DNA from 2 places in the Streptomyces sp. NBC_01716 genome. Region 1 is predicted to be linked to the other one. Evidence: riboswitches for the same ligand, from Rfam matches in the RefSeq annotation. Region 1 holds a riboswitch; the other holds the start of a gene.

What was found. A riboswitch is a leader RNA that binds a small molecule or an ion and turns the genes downstream of it on or off. The one in region 1 is predicted to bind cyclic di-AMP.
Region 2: it holds a riboswitch for cyclic di-AMP, as region 1 does, so the genes downstream of both, OIE74_RS05430 (LysM peptidoglycan-binding domain-containing M23 family metallopeptidase) here and OIE74_RS34575 (C40 family peptidase) in region 1, are expected to answer to the same signal.

The regions. Positions count from the first base shown of each region.
Region 1 covers NZ_CP109181.1:7,721,493-7,728,568, reverse strand. The annotation lists gene OIE74_RS34585 (ATP-dependent Clp protease proteolytic subunit) at 62-697, shown strand; gene OIE74_RS34580 (hypothetical protein) at 705-1,013, shown strand; cyclic di-AMP (ydaO/yuaA leader) riboswitch at 1,388-1,553, shown strand; gene OIE74_RS34575 (C40 family peptidase) at 1,557-2,027, shown strand; gene OIE74_RS34570 (ATP-binding protein) at 2,060-2,491, opposite strand; gene OIE74_RS34565 (8-amino-7-oxononanoate synthase) at 2,736-3,914, opposite strand; gene bioB (biotin synthase BioB) at 4,085-5,236, shown strand; gene OIE74_RS34555 (adenosylmethionine--8-amino-7-oxononanoate transaminase) at 5,229-6,563, shown strand; gene bioD (dethiobiotin synthase) at 6,567-7,076, shown strand, end outside.
Region 2 covers NZ_CP109181.1:1,261,819-1,268,894, reverse strand. The annotation lists gene OIE74_RS05435 (tyrosine-protein phosphatase) at 1-782, opposite strand, end outside; cyclic di-AMP (ydaO/yuaA leader) riboswitch at 1,190-1,354, shown strand; gene OIE74_RS05430 (LysM peptidoglycan-binding domain-containing M23 family metallopeptidase) at 1,359-2,288, shown strand; gene OIE74_RS05425 (SGNH/GDSL hydrolase family protein) at 2,458-3,258, shown strand; gene OIE74_RS05420 (STM4011 family radical SAM protein) at 3,279-4,133, opposite strand; gene OIE74_RS05415 (STM4012 family radical SAM protein) at 4,141-5,511, opposite strand; gene OIE74_RS05410 (STM4013/SEN3800 family hydrolase) at 5,511-6,320, opposite strand; gene OIE74_RS05405 (STM4014 family protein) at 6,517-7,076, opposite strand, start outside.

The sequences.
Region 1 (7,076 bases):
ATTTTTTATCGAGGCCACCGACGGACGAGAGCCGCGTCCGGCACGCGAGGAGAGGCACACCATGGACCGTCCTTCCGCCCGCTACGTCCTGCCGGAGTTCACCGAGCGGACCTCCGCCGGGACCCGCTCCCTCGATCCGTACTCCAAGCTCTTCGAAGGACGGATCATCTTCCTCGGCACCCCCCTGGACGACACCGCCGCGAACGATGTGATCGCCCAGCTGCTGCAACTCGAATACGCGGCACCCGGCCAGGACATCGCGCTCTACATCAACTCTCCCGGCGGCTCGCTGAGCTCGATGTCCGCCGTCTACGACACGATGCAGGTCGTCGGCTGCGACGTGGCGACGACCTGCCTCGGCCAGGCGGCGTCCACCGCCGCGGTCCTGCTCGCCGCCGGAGCGCCGGGCAAGCGGATGGCGCTGCCCGGCGCGCGTGTCGTTCTCCAGCAGCCGGGGATCGAGGAGCCCGTACGCGGCCAGCCGTCCGATCTCGCCATCCACGCGGAGGAGTTGCTGCGGCTGCGCGCCCTGATGGCCGAGACGCTGGTACGGCACACCGGACAGAGCGCCGAGCGGATCGACGCCGACATCGACCGGGACACGATCTTCGACGCGACGGGCGCCAAGGAGTACGGCCTGGTGGACCAGGTCGCGCAGGATCGCAGGTCGTCCTTGAGCTTCAACGCCCCCCGGTGAACCGCCGATGCTGCCACCGGAACTGCCGCCGCTGCCCGCGCTGACCCGCGCCGAGGGCGACTTCGTCGACAGCTATCTCCGGGTCGTCGACCTGGTCGGCCGGATCAACCCCTCGCGCGCCGACGACACGTACAGCGCGCTGCGCGCCGCACAGGCCCTGGTGTCCGGGGCCGCCGAACTGCGCGACGCGCTGACGCTGATGCACGCGAGAGGTGAGACGGAGCTGCACACGCCGACCCTGGACCGCACGCTCCGGGTGCTCGACGGGGAGCGCAGGGCCGGACGTGTCACCATGCCGCCCGGCCCGGTGACTTGATACGGACCCGCGCCCCGCACCCCCGCCCCGCGACGGACTTCGACCGCCGGCCTGCCCGTTCGGACGCGTCCGTACGGGATTTGGCCGCACGTTCGGCGTATCGACCCGCCCGTGGTGATCGGACCGGCGACTTGCGACGGACGATCGGCCGTCCGGTCGTAACGCTTCGCTGCGCCGCAGGTACAGCGCGTGAGCTGTCATATGAGCCGTTCACCGAATCGGCCGTACCGACCCAAATGGCCCATAAGTGACGAGAGTCACATCCGGCCGTTTCAACGCGGATTCGCGCTGAGGCCGCGTCAAGATCCCTGGGACGACAAGCCCCCGCCACCTCGGCGGGGCGGTCCGGGTGGACGCCGAGTCCTGCCGCCGCTCCGGACGACTGGTCGACACGAGTGGATCGGCAGGAGTGGAGGACCCGAGCAGTTCGGGGCGGTCCGACCATGGACAGCTCCTCGGGGTGAAGCCGCATCGCGGCCGGACATCTTCGCCTGTCCGAACCCGACAGGTCATCCTTCACAGGCGGCTGACGAAGGGTTGCGCATGTCCGCGCAGACGCATGTCCCGTCGCTGCTCTCCCGGGCCGGTACCGCATCGGTCCTCCTCGCCGCCGTCGGCGGCACGATGCTGGCGCCCGGCGCCGTGTCGGAAGCACACGCCCTGCCCGCCGCCGCGAAGGCGCTGGATGTGGCGGCCTCCATGAAGGGCGCCCCGTACTCCTACGGGGCGACAGGTCCGCACCGGTTCGACTGCTCGGGGCTGACCCTCTTCTCGTACAAGAAGGCCGGCAAGGCGCTTCCCCGCACCGCGCAGCAGCAGTACAACCGCACGCACCACATCTCCGCCGCCGGCCGCAGGCAGGGCGATCTGGTCTTCTTCCATTCCGGAGGGAGCGTCTACCACGTCGGGATCTACGCCGGCCACGGCAAGATCTGGCATTCGCCCAAGAGCGGTCAGGTGGTGCGGCTGGAGCGCATCTGGTCCAGGAGCGTCCTGTACGGCCGGGTCCGCTGACCCCAGGCGCACCGGGGACACGCGCGGCCCGCTCAGCCCGGGGCGCGAACCGTCCACGGCAGGGCGATCCAGACCGTCTTGCCGCCGTCCGCGGTGGGTGTGACGGCCAGTCGGCCGCCGTGCTCGGCGGTCAGCGCCCGGATGATGACCATGCCGCGGCCGTTGTCCTGCTGGACCGCGGCGGGGAGGCGCTGCGGCCAGCGCGGGTGACTGTCCGTGACGCCGACGCGCAGTTCCTCGTCGCGCCGCAGGGTGACGTCGATCGTGAAGGTCGGTGAGGTGCCGAGGGTGTGCTGCACGGCGTTGGTGGCCAGTTCCGAGATGATCAGGCGAACCGTTTCGGCGGTGCCGGCATCGCTCGGCAGCCCCCACTCGGTGAGCACGCGCGCGACGTATCTGCGTGCCTCGGACACCGAGGCCGGATCGCTCGGCAGGGTGACGGATGCTTCCTGATGGTCTGCCATGGCGACGCTGTCCCTTTCCCACCGGGACGCAGACCGACCTATGGCTGTTGCCCGCGAGTACGTCCCCGGATTGCGCTGCGCGCCACACTGCCATCAACGGCGCCCGGTGCACGGGCGATCCGCCGTGATACGCCCCTGTCTGTCGCTCTAAGCGGTGAACCCTGCTACGCGAGACCGTATTTACGCGCGCTCAAGTTCCCGGCCCCGGCGACCGACAGACGACGTGCCCGGCCCTGACGGGTGCTCAGCACTCCGGCGCCACGGCCCCGGCGGGCGCCGTCGCGATGACCGTCGCCAGGGCTCCGTCGACCTGAGCGTCCGTCAGGTCGGCGCGGGCCGTGAGCCTGATCCGGGAGATCCCGTCCGGCACGGACGGCGGCCGGAAGCAGCCCACCACCAGACCGGCCTCGCGGCAGTCGGCGGCCCACCGGACGGCCGCCTCCGGAGACGGCGCCCGGACGGAGACGACGGCCGCGTCCGGGCGTACGGCGGTGAGCCCCGCCCCGGTCAGCCCCCGGTGCAGCGCGTTCGCCACCGCGCGCGCCCGGACCGCCAGCGAGGGGTCCTCGCGCAGCAGCCGCAGGCTCGCGAGCGCGGCGCCCGCGGCGGCCGGGGCGAGGCCGGTGTCGAAGATGAACGACCGTGCCGTATTGACGAGTTGGCCGATCACCCGGGCCGGCCCGAGGACCGCGCCGCCCTGGCTGCCCAGCGACTTGGAGAGCGTGAGCGTGACGACCGTCCCCGGGTCGCCCGCCAGCCCCGCCGCGTGGACGGCGCCACGGCCGCCGTCGCCGAGGACGCCGAGACCGTGCGCGTCGTCCACGAGGAGTGCGGCCCCCCGCGTACGGCACACCTCGGCCAGCCGCGCGAGCGGCGCCGCGTCACCGTCCACCGAGAAGACCGAGTCGCTGACGGCCAGGGCCCGGGAGCCTTCGTACGTTTCGAGCGCCTTGGCCACCGCCTGCGGATCGGCGTGCGGTACGACGACGGTCTCGGCGCGCGAGAGACGGCAACCGTCCACGATCGAGGCGTGGTTGGCGGCGTCGGAGACGATGAGCGAGCCGCGCGCGGTCAGCGCGGTGAGGGCGGCGAGGTTCGCGGCGTATCCGGACGACAGGACGAGCGCGGCCTCGAAACCGCAGAAGTCCGCGAGCTCACGCTCCAGTTCGGCGTGCAGCGCGGTGCTTCCGGTGACCAGCCGCGAGCCGGTGGCGCCCGCGCCCCAGCGGCGCGCCGCGTCGGCCGCCGCGCCCGTCGTCACCGGGTGGTGGGTGAGCCCCAGGTAGTCGTTGCTCGCGAGATCCAGCAGGGCGGAGTCGGCGGGGCGGGGGCGCAGCGTACGGACCAGACCGGCCCGCTCACGCCGGCGCGCCTCGTCGTCGATCCAGCCGAACGGGTCCGGCGGCGTCGACGGGGACGGCATGCTCGGCGCGGGTGGCTCGGCTGGCACGGCGGGGGTCCTTTTGTAGGCAGCCCACAGACCCTAACCGTCGATCGCTCCGCTTCGGGTGTGGTCATACACACACCTGAATGCACCTGTCTTGTGGGATTCATCCTTGGCCCGGAGGCCCGCCGTACGCCAGGATCGGCGCCATGGACCTGCTGAACACACTGGTGGAGAAGGGCCTTCGGCGAGAGCTGCCGTCGCGCGAAGAAGCGCTCGCCGTGCTGGCGACCTCCGACGACGAACTGCTCGAAGTGGTGGCCGCGGCCGGGAAGGTGCGCCGCCAGTGGTTCGGGCGGCGGGTCAAGCTCAACTATCTCGTCAACCTCAAATCCGGGCTCTGTCCCGAAGACTGCTCGTACTGCTCGCAGCGGCTCGGGTCCAAGGCCGAGATCCTCAAGTACACCTGGCTGAAGCCCGACGAGGCGTCCAGGGCCGCCGCGGCGGGAGTGGCCGGCGGCGCGAAGCGGGTCTGTCTGGTGGCGAGCGGCCGGGGGCCGACGGACCGGGACGTCGACCGTGTCTCGCAGACCATCAGCGCCATCAAGGAAGAGAACGCCGATGTCGAGATCTGCGCCTGTCTCGGGCTGCTCTCGGACGGTCAGGCGGAGCGGCTGAAGGCCGCGGGCGCCGACGCGTACAACCACAACCTCAACACCTCCGAGTCGACGTACGGCGACATCACCACCACCCACACCTACGCGGACCGGGTGGAGACCGTGCGCCACGCGCAGGGTGCGGGCCTGTCGGCCTGTTCCGGGCTGATCGCGGGCATGGGCGAGAGCGACGCCGACCTGGTGGACGTGGTCTTCGGGCTGCGCGAGCTGGACCCCGACTCGGTCCCGGTCAACTTCCTCATCCCCGTCAAGGGCACACCGCTGGCCGGGGAGTGGAACCTGACCCCGCAGCGGGCACTGCGCATTCTGGCGATGGTGCGGTTCGTCTGCCCCGACGTGGAGGTCCGGCTCGCGGGCGGGCGTGAGGTGCATCTGCGCACGATGCAGCCGCTCGCGCTGCACCTGGTCAACTCGATCTTCCTCGGCGACTACCTCACCACCGAGGGCCAGGAGGGCAAGGCGGACCTGGACATGATCGCGGACGCCGGGTTCGAGGTGGAGGGCACGGACACGACGACGCTGCCTGAACACCGCGGCGGCGGGTGCGCGAGCGCGTGCGCTCCGTCCGCGGACAAGGGTGACCCCGTGGCCGAGCCGGTCGGGGCGGATGCCGGCGCCGCCCGTACGGACCTGGTGACCGTACGGCGGCGCGGTGCCGGTACCGATCTGGCGCCCAATGCCTGACACGCCCGCCCCGCCCGCGACGGCTCCGGGCGACCTCCTGGCGCTGGACCGGGCCCATGTCTGGCATCCGTACGGCCCGATGCCCGGCCGCACGGACCCGCTGGTCGTGGAGTCCGCCTCGGGCGTACGGCTCCGGCTCGCCGAACCGGCGTACGGGCAGCGCGAGTTGGTCGACGGCATGTCGTCCTGGTGGTCGGCGGTCCATGGCTACAACCACCCCGTCCTCAACGAGGCGGCGCACGGCCAGCTCGGCCGGATGAGCCATGTCATGTTCGGCGGGCTCACCCATGAGCCCGCCGTCCGGCTGGCGGCCCGGCTGGTGGAGATCACCCCGGAACCGCTCCAGCATGTCTTCCTCGCCGACTCGGGATCGGTCTCGGTCGAGGTCGCCGTCAAGATGTGCCTCCAGTACTGGCGTTCGCTGGGCCGCCCGGCCAAGCAGCGGATGCTGACCTGGCGCGGCGGCTACCACGGCGACACCTGGCAGCCCATGTCGGTCTGCGACCCCGAGGGCGGTATGCACGGCCTCTGGTCGGGAGTGCTGCCGCGCCAGATCTTCGCCGACGCGCCGCCCGCCGGCTCCGGGGCGTACGACAGCGCCGATGCGTACGACGAGACGTACGCGGACCATCTGCGCGCGCTCGTCGCGCGCCACGCCGACGAACTGGCCGCCGTGATCGTGGAGCCGGTGGTGCAGGGCGCGGGCGGCATGCGCTTCCATTCCCCCGCGTACGTCCGGGTGCTGCGCGAGGCCTGTGACGAGTACGGCGTGCTGCTGATCCTGGACGAGATCGCGACGGGCTTCGGCCGAACCGGCGCTCTGTTCGCGGCGGAACTCGCGGGCGTCAGCCCCGATGTGATGTGCGTGGGCAAGGCGCTGACCGGCGGTTATCTCACCATGGCCGCGACGCTGTGCACGTCGGCGGTGGCGGACGGGATCTCGCGCGGCGAGGTGCCTGTCCTCGCGCACGGCCCCACGTTCATGGGCAATCCGCTGGCCTCGGCCGTGGCGTCCGCCTCGATCGACCTGCTGCTCGGCCAGGACTGGCGGGGCGAGGTCAAGCGGATCGAGGCGGGGCTGCGCGACGGCCTCGCCGAGGCGACGTCGCAGCCCGGGGTGAAGGATGTGCGGGTCCTCGGCGCGATCGGCGTCGTACAGCTGGACCACGAGGTGGACATGGCGGCGGCGACACGGGCGGCGGTACGTGAGGGTGTGTGGCTGCGGCCGTTCCGCGACCTCGTCTACACGATGCCGCCGTATGTGACGGACGACGACGACATCGCGCGGATCTGCCGCGCGGTGACGGCGGCGGCTCGGGAGGCCTGAGAGATGCCCGTACTGATCGTCTCGGGGACCGGGACGGAGATCGGCAAGACCGTCGTCACGGCGGCCGTCGCCGCCGTGGCCCTCGCCCAGGGGCGTACGGTCGCGGTGCTGAAGCCCGCGCAGACCGGTGTCGCACCCGGTGAACCGGGTGACGTGGACGAGGTGATCCGCCTGGCGGGCGGCGTCACCACGGTCGAACTGGCCCGTTTCCCCGAGCCGTTGGCACCCGCGACGGCGGCCAGACGCGCGGGCGCGCCGCCCGTACGGCCCGAGGAGATCGCCGAGACCGCCGGGAAGCTGGCGACCGAACACGACCTGGTGCTGGTCGAGGGCGCGGGCGGGCTGCTCGTACGGTTCGACGACGAGGGCGGCACACTCGCGGACGCCGCCCGGCTGCTGGCCGCCCCGGTGCTGGTGGTGGCGCCCGCCGGGCTCGGCACGCTGAACATGACCGCGCTGACGGCCGAGGCGCTGGACGCGCGCGGGCTCATGGCGCTGGGTGTGGTGATCGGC
Region 2 (7,076 bases), 6.5 Mb from region 1:
GAGCGCAGCCGCTCGCGGGTCTCGTCCGTCAGACCGAGGCCGTCCGTGAGGTAGCGGTCGACGCTGCCCCACGTCTCCTCCATCGTCGTGAACGCCGTTTCGAGATACACCGCACGCGCGTCGAAGAGCGGGGCCAGCAGCTCCAGGACCTCCGGAGCGGTCCCGCCGGGCGTCGGGTCGCTGCGGCGTACCTGATACCTCCGGTGCGGATCGTTCGACTTCAGATAGTCCGCCTCGATCGCCTCCCGCTCCACGCCCACCGCGAGCAGCGACACCGCGATCGAGAGACCGGCCCTGTCCTTGCCCGCCGCGCAGTGCATCAGTGCGGGCAGGCTCTCCTCCGCCAGGGCGTGCAGCACACGCCGGTGCTCTGCGGTGCGGTCCAGAACGATCGAACGGTACGAAGCGGACATCCGGGCCGCGCCCTTGCCGTCGGCGAGGATCGAGCGCAGCTGGTCGAGGTCGCCGTCGCGGACCATCCTCCAGAACTCGGTGCCGTCGGCCGGATCGGTGAGCGGGATGTTGACGTTGTGCACGCCGACGAGCTCGACGTCCAGACCGTCGAGCTTCTGGTCGGCCGCGTTGCGGAAGTCGAAGATGGTGTGCAGCCCCAGTGACGACAGGAAGGCCGCGTCATCGGCGGTGGCGTGCGCGAGGTGGCCGCTGCGGAAGAGCCGTCCGTACCGTACGCGCCGCCCGTCGACGGTCGGCAGGCCTCCCACGTCGCGGAAGTTGCGTACGCCGGCGAGATCGGGCTCGCCCTGCGGGACCTGCTGCGGCACCTCGTGCGTCACGTGCGCTCCTCCGCGTGTGCGGTCGGCGCTCGTCGCCGACGCTGTCGCGCTCCGACTTTACGACATCGGTTCCCCCTGAAAGCGCCGCAGGAATAGGGCTTCTGTCCGTATTGGGTGATTGTCCATAAGTTGCCCCGGTCGCGGCCGAGATGGGGGTGGATCGGCCTCGGCTGGTGAGCAGGATCATATCCGTGACGGTGTGTGGCCGCGCCCGGGAAGGGAATTGGGACGCCGCACGGAATTCGAAGATCCGTAATCCACGCAGGGTGACCGCTCGCGTATGTCGATATTCGAGAGCGGATTGCCGCGGGAGAAACAGCGGCTTGTACGGGTCGGTATGCGCGGCTTACCGTCACCGCAATCCGAGCGGATCGCCGAATCCTGCCGCCGTTCGGAATCCGCATCCACCCAGCACTCATCAACGTGTGGCAGGAGCGGGGGACCCAGGTAGTACGCCGGTCCGGAGATCCGGACGGCTCGGGGTGAAGCCGCGTCACGGCGCGGCCGGGCATCTCCAGCCCGAACCCGACAGCTCACCTCGTAGGCGCCGGAGAGGAATTCGCCATGCCCGGAAAGGGTAAGCACCGTCGTCCGAGGACCAGCCCGATCACCCGCGGATTCATCGCGGCCGGAACGGGTGGCGCCGCCATCGCGATTCCGCTCATCGGTGCCACGGGCGCCCACGCCGCCGCTCCGTCGGTGGCGCCCGAGCGCGGCGTGTCCGCCGCGCACACCGCCGCCACGCAGACGGCCAAGCAGGCCGCGACCGCCAAGACCGTGAAGACGTACTCGGTCACCGCGGGGGACTACCTCGCCAAGATCGCCGAGACGCAGAAGGTCAGCGGCGGCTGGCAGAAGCTCTACGCCGACAACCGCGAGGCCGTCGGTGACAACCCGTCGCTGATCCACCCGGGCCTGAAGCTCACCATCGGCGCGAAGGCCAAGGCGTCCGCCGAGAGCAAGGCCGAGGCCGCCCCGAAGAAGGCCGCCCCCAAGAAGAAGGCCGCTCCCGCGAAGCCCGCGCCGGCCGAGCCCGCCCCGCAGGCCGACGCCACGGCGAACGAGCCCGCCGCGCAGAGCGCCGACTCCGGCTACACCGCGCCCGTCGACGGCGCGACCACCACGACCCCGTACCGCGCGGCCGGCGGCAGCTGGGCGAGCGGCTACCACACCGGCGTGGACTTCGCGGCCGCGTCGGGCACCACCGTCAAGTCGGTCGGCCCCGGCACCGTCGTCTCGGCCGGCTGGGCCGGTTCGTACGGCAACGAGGTCGTCATCAAGCACGACGACGGCCAGTACTCGCAGTACGGCCACCTCTCCTCGCTGTCCGTCTCGGCGGGTCAGCGGGTCGCCGGCGGCGACCAGATCGGTCTCTCCGGTTCGACCGGCAATTCCACCGGTCCGCACCTGCACTTCGAGATCCGCACCGGTCCGAGCTACGGCTCCGACGTCGACCCGCTGGCGTACCTGCGCGAGCACGGCGTTTCCATCTGAGCCGTCCCGTCCCACGCGTAATCGGCCGTCGGCCGGTACCTCCGGGTACCGGCCGACGGCCTTTCTCCTATTCCCGGTTGAACGAATTTTGACCGGTGGTGTTTCTCACCGGGGACGGCGACTTCTTACGGTCGCGTAGGTCCCATGGCCGGGTGAATGATGTTCTGCTGTGGCTGACGATTCGAGAACAGAAACCAGAGGTGCCTTCGGGTCTTACGCGGCCATCGGTGACAGTTTCACCGAGGGCGTCGGAGATCCCGGACCGGGCGGAATCTATGTCGGCTGGGCGGACCGCCTCGCGGTACTGCTCGCCGACCGGGCACCGGACGAATCGTTCCGGTACGCCAATCTCGCCGTACGGGGACGGCTGCTCGACCAGATCGTGGCCGAGCAGATCCCGCGGGCCAAGGAACTCGCCCCGGATCTCGTGACGTTCTGCGCGGGTGGCAACGACATCATCCGGCCCGGCAGCGACCCCGACGACGTCGCGGAACGTTTCGAACGGGCGCTGGCCGACCTGACGAGCGCGGTCGGCACCGTCATGGTCCCCACCGGGTTCGACACCCGGGGCGTGCCGGTGCTGCGCCATCTGCGCGGCAAGATAGCCACGTTCACCGCCCACGTCCGCTCCATCGCCGACCGCTACGACTGCCCGGTCCTGGACCTGTGGTCCCTCAAGTCGGTGCAGGACAGGCGCGCTTGGGACGGTGACCGGCTGCATCTGTCACCCGAGGGCCACACCCGGGTGGCGCTGCGCGCGGCGCAGGTCCTCGGCCTCGACACCCCCGCCGACCCCGACCAGCCATGGCCGCCCCTGCCGCCGCGCGGCACGCTGGAAGTGCGCCGCGACGACATGCAGTGGGCGCGCGAATACCTGGTCCCCTGGATCGGCCGCCGCCTGCGCGGTGAATCCTCGGGCGACCACACGGTCGCCAAACGCCCGGACCTGCTGCCGCTGGTGCGTCACTGAGCCGGTGCGGGCCACGGAGTTCAGCGCGTTGACGCGCTCAGCGGTATCCGTTCCAGGACGCCGCCCGCGAAGACGTCGTACAACGGCAGTGTCTCCAGGTGGACATAGCCGATGTGGCAGTCGCAGGTGGTGAGCGGGCAGGCGCGGGGTTCGAGGGCGCGGCGGTAGGAGCCGTCGTAGAGATTGCCCAGTTCCGCCGGGACGAAGTGGCAGCGGCGGACCGTGCCTTCGCCGTCCACCGAGATCACCGATTCGCCCGTACGGCACGGGAGGCCGGCCGAGCGGTGGGGGTGCCGGCTGAACGGGAACAGGGGGTCGATCGAGGTCCAGTCGGCGGCCTCCGGGTCCGAGTAGGTGCGGCCCTCCGCCGCGTTGACCCAGAGGTACACCCGGTCGGGGAGGTCGGCCCGGAGCCGGCGCGCCTGGTCGAGATGGTCGGGGAAGCCGACGACGCCGACGCTGAAGCGGATGCCCGCGTCGCCCAGCTCACGGCACTTGGTGAGGAAACGGTCGTACGGCGTCTGGCCGGGGTGATACGTGCACCAGAGCGCCAGCTTGGCCGGGTCGGCGGCCTTCAGCCAGTCCGTACGGCAGCTGAGGTTCGTCTGGATGGCGACCCGGGCGACGTGCGGCAGGTGGGAGAGGTCGGTGAGCGCCCGCCGGTACCAGGACCGCGTGAGGCCTTCGCCCCACGGTGTGAAGAGGACCGACAGACGGTCGTCGGTCTGCTCGGCCACCCACGCGGTGAAGCGTGTCAGCGCGGCCCGGTCCGCGCGCAACTGGTCGGTGCTGTCACGTCGCTTGGCGAACGGGCAGTACGGACAGTCGTAGTCGCAGGAGGCGAGCGGGCCCCGGTAGAGGATCGTCAGGTCCATGGATGCCTCACTTCGGTTCGTACGCGGCCATCGCGGCCCGGACGGCGGGGGAGAACAGGGCCGGGCCCAGCGCGTCCGAGTGGGCGAGCCCCTCCGGCGAGAGCCGAAGGAGGCCGGGCCCGGCGGCCGTGTCGAGCCAGCCGAGGCCGGCGAAACGCTCCAGCTCGGCCGGGAAGTCGTCGCCCGGAAGGCTGCCGAACCGCCCGCGGTACTCGTCCAGTTGCATGCCCTCCGCCTGGAGCAGCGACTGCAGGAGGTGGCGGCGGCGCGCCTCGTCCGGGTCGACCGCGCGGCCCACCTCGGCGCGGGAGAAGTCCTCGGTGGCCGTGTAGTCGTCGATGATGTTCCGGATCTCGCGCATCCCGACCGCGTAGTCGAAGGAGTAGTGCAGCCGCGAGGTGTACGAACGCGCGCCGCAGCCGAGGCCGATCATGCCGTCGGTCTGGCACGCGTAGTCCTCGGCCCCCTCGCGCGGCGCGCCGACGCGGCGGAACATCCGCATCGACACCTGCTCGTACCCCTCGGCGAGCAGATGGTCCCGGCCCCGCCGGTAGAGGTCCAGCCGCTGGGTGTCCCAGTCGGCCTCACTGGGATGCGCGCGCCTGCCCAGCGGGGTCAACGGCCGTGCGTACAGCGGGTAGAGATACAGCTCCTCGGGCCGCCAGGCGAGCGCCGCGTCGAGCGAGAACCGCCAGGACTGCGGGGTCTGCCCGTCGATGCCGTAGATGAGGTCGATGTTGAGGACCGGGATCCGCGCGTCCCGGATCCGGCCGAGCGCGGCCTCGACGTCGGAGCGGCGCTGCGGGCGCACGGCCGCCCTCGCCTCCTCCTCGACGAAGCTCTGCACGCCGATACTCAGCCGTGTGGCCCCGCGCTCGGCCAGCACCGACAGCCGGTCGGCGGTGGCGGTCGACGGCGATGTCTCCACGGAGAGCGGGACGGCCCGCAGATCGGCGCCCATCCGCTTCTCGGCGATGTCGCACAGCCGCTCAAGCTCGGCGGCGTCGAGGAAGGTGGGGGTGCCGCCGCCGAAAGCGGCGGCGGCGAAGCGCACTCCGTCCGCCTCCGTCGCGCCGTCCGCGTGGAGCGCGTCGGCGACAGCGGTCGCCTGCCGGTCCAGCGCGTCCAGATAACGCGTCGTCAGTTCGCCGGGCGCGCCGATCCGGGTGAAGAGATTGCAGAAGCCGCAGCGGACCTCGCAGAACGGTATGTGCAGATAGAGCGAGAGCGCGTCCTTCCGCTCACCGGCCCACAGGCCGCTCAGCGCCGGACGGTCGGCCAGCGGGCGGTACGCCGTCTTGTGCGGATAGGCGTAGACGTAACTCTCGTACGGGCGCGGCCGGGGCGCGGTGCCGGTGGTACTGGTCGTGTCGGTCATCAGGGTGCCCCTGGTTCCAGGAAGAAGTGGGCGTACGGCACGGTCCAGACGGACTCGTGGCCGAGGCGGTGGCCCGTCCAGCCGTCGTCGCCGTAGGCCGTGCCGTGGTCGGAACAGACGATCGTGAAGCAGCGGCGGCGGCTGCTCGCCGCGGCGAAGAGCCGGCCGATGTGCCGGTCCACGTATTCGAGCGCGGCGGCGTGCGTCTCACGCGAGTCACCCGCCTCACGGGTGGCGCCGGGCAGATGGAACCAGTTCGGCTGGTGCAGCGACGGCACATTGACGAAGAGGAACAGCCGCTGACCGGCCGGCAGTTCGGCCACGACCCCCTCCGCGCGGGCCACCTGCGACTCGAAGGACGTCGGCGACGCGACGCCGAACTCCGGCTCCCAGTGGCTCTCCTGGAACATCCCCGGCAGTACGGAACCGAGCGCGCCCCGCTTGTTGAAGAAGCCGACACCTCCGACGCACACCGTCCGGTACCCGGCGTCCGCGAGACCCGACACGAGGTCGGGCGCGTCGAAGACGAACGTCCTCGCGGCCGTGGACTCGCTCCCCTCGAACCGCGCGGCGAACAGCCGCGGATGCGGCCCCGCCGACGCGGGCGTCGGCAGGAACCCGGCGAACATCGCCTGGTGCGAGGCGTAGGTGAAGCTGCCGGGGGCGTGCCGCTTCTCCCAGCGCCCGCCCGGGAGATGCCGGGCGAGATTCGGCAGCCGGCCCGCCGCGGTCAGCTCGGCGGCCACGTCGTAACGCAGGGTGTCGAGCGTGATGAGCAGCAGGTCGTCGCGGCCGACGACTTGGCGCATGTCGGGCAGTCGCGCGTCGGCGATCCGCGGGTCCTCGCCCACCGTTCCGGTGGTCGCCGCACGCCCGGTCACCGCGTTCGCGATCTCCGTGCCCACGTGGTCCACCTGCTTGTTCTCCGCGTCGGCGTGTGCGTCGGCGTCCGCCTGCGCGTGTGCGTCCGCGTGCGCGGCACGCGTCGTCGCGGAGTCCTTCCTCTCAGAGCCGCGCACGGCGCTCCTGTCCCGCGCCGGCCGCGGGCGGACCGCCCGCCCGCAGCGACGCGATTTGCGCCCCGTAGGTGTCCAGGCCTTCCGCGCCGCTGCCGGGCAGTCCGGTGAGGCCGGGCAGCAGATCGCCGAAGGCGTTGACCTCGCCGACGGCGAAGCGGCGCCAGCCGGTCGCGGGCAGCAGGTCCACGCCGACGCAGTGCGTGCCGGGGAAGCAGGCGGCGGCCTGTTCGCAGATCTCCAGGGCGGCTCGCCACCCCCCGCCGCCGCTCGCCGCTTCGGTCGCCTCCCGCACCGCGTTCAAATCGCCACGCGACCCGCCGAGATGCAGGTTGGTCATCGGCGACGAGCTGGTCCGTACGACGGCGTGCGTCGCGCGGCCCGCGACGACCACCACCCGCAGGTCAGTCGCCCTGCCGTTCAGCATGGCCTTCGGCAGCCACCGCTCGACATGCAACCCGTCCGGGGCCAGCGCGTCGACGATCGCGGCCACCTCCGGCTCGGTCGTCAGCCGCCGTACCCGCAGCGAGTTGAACAGCCGTCCCGCCG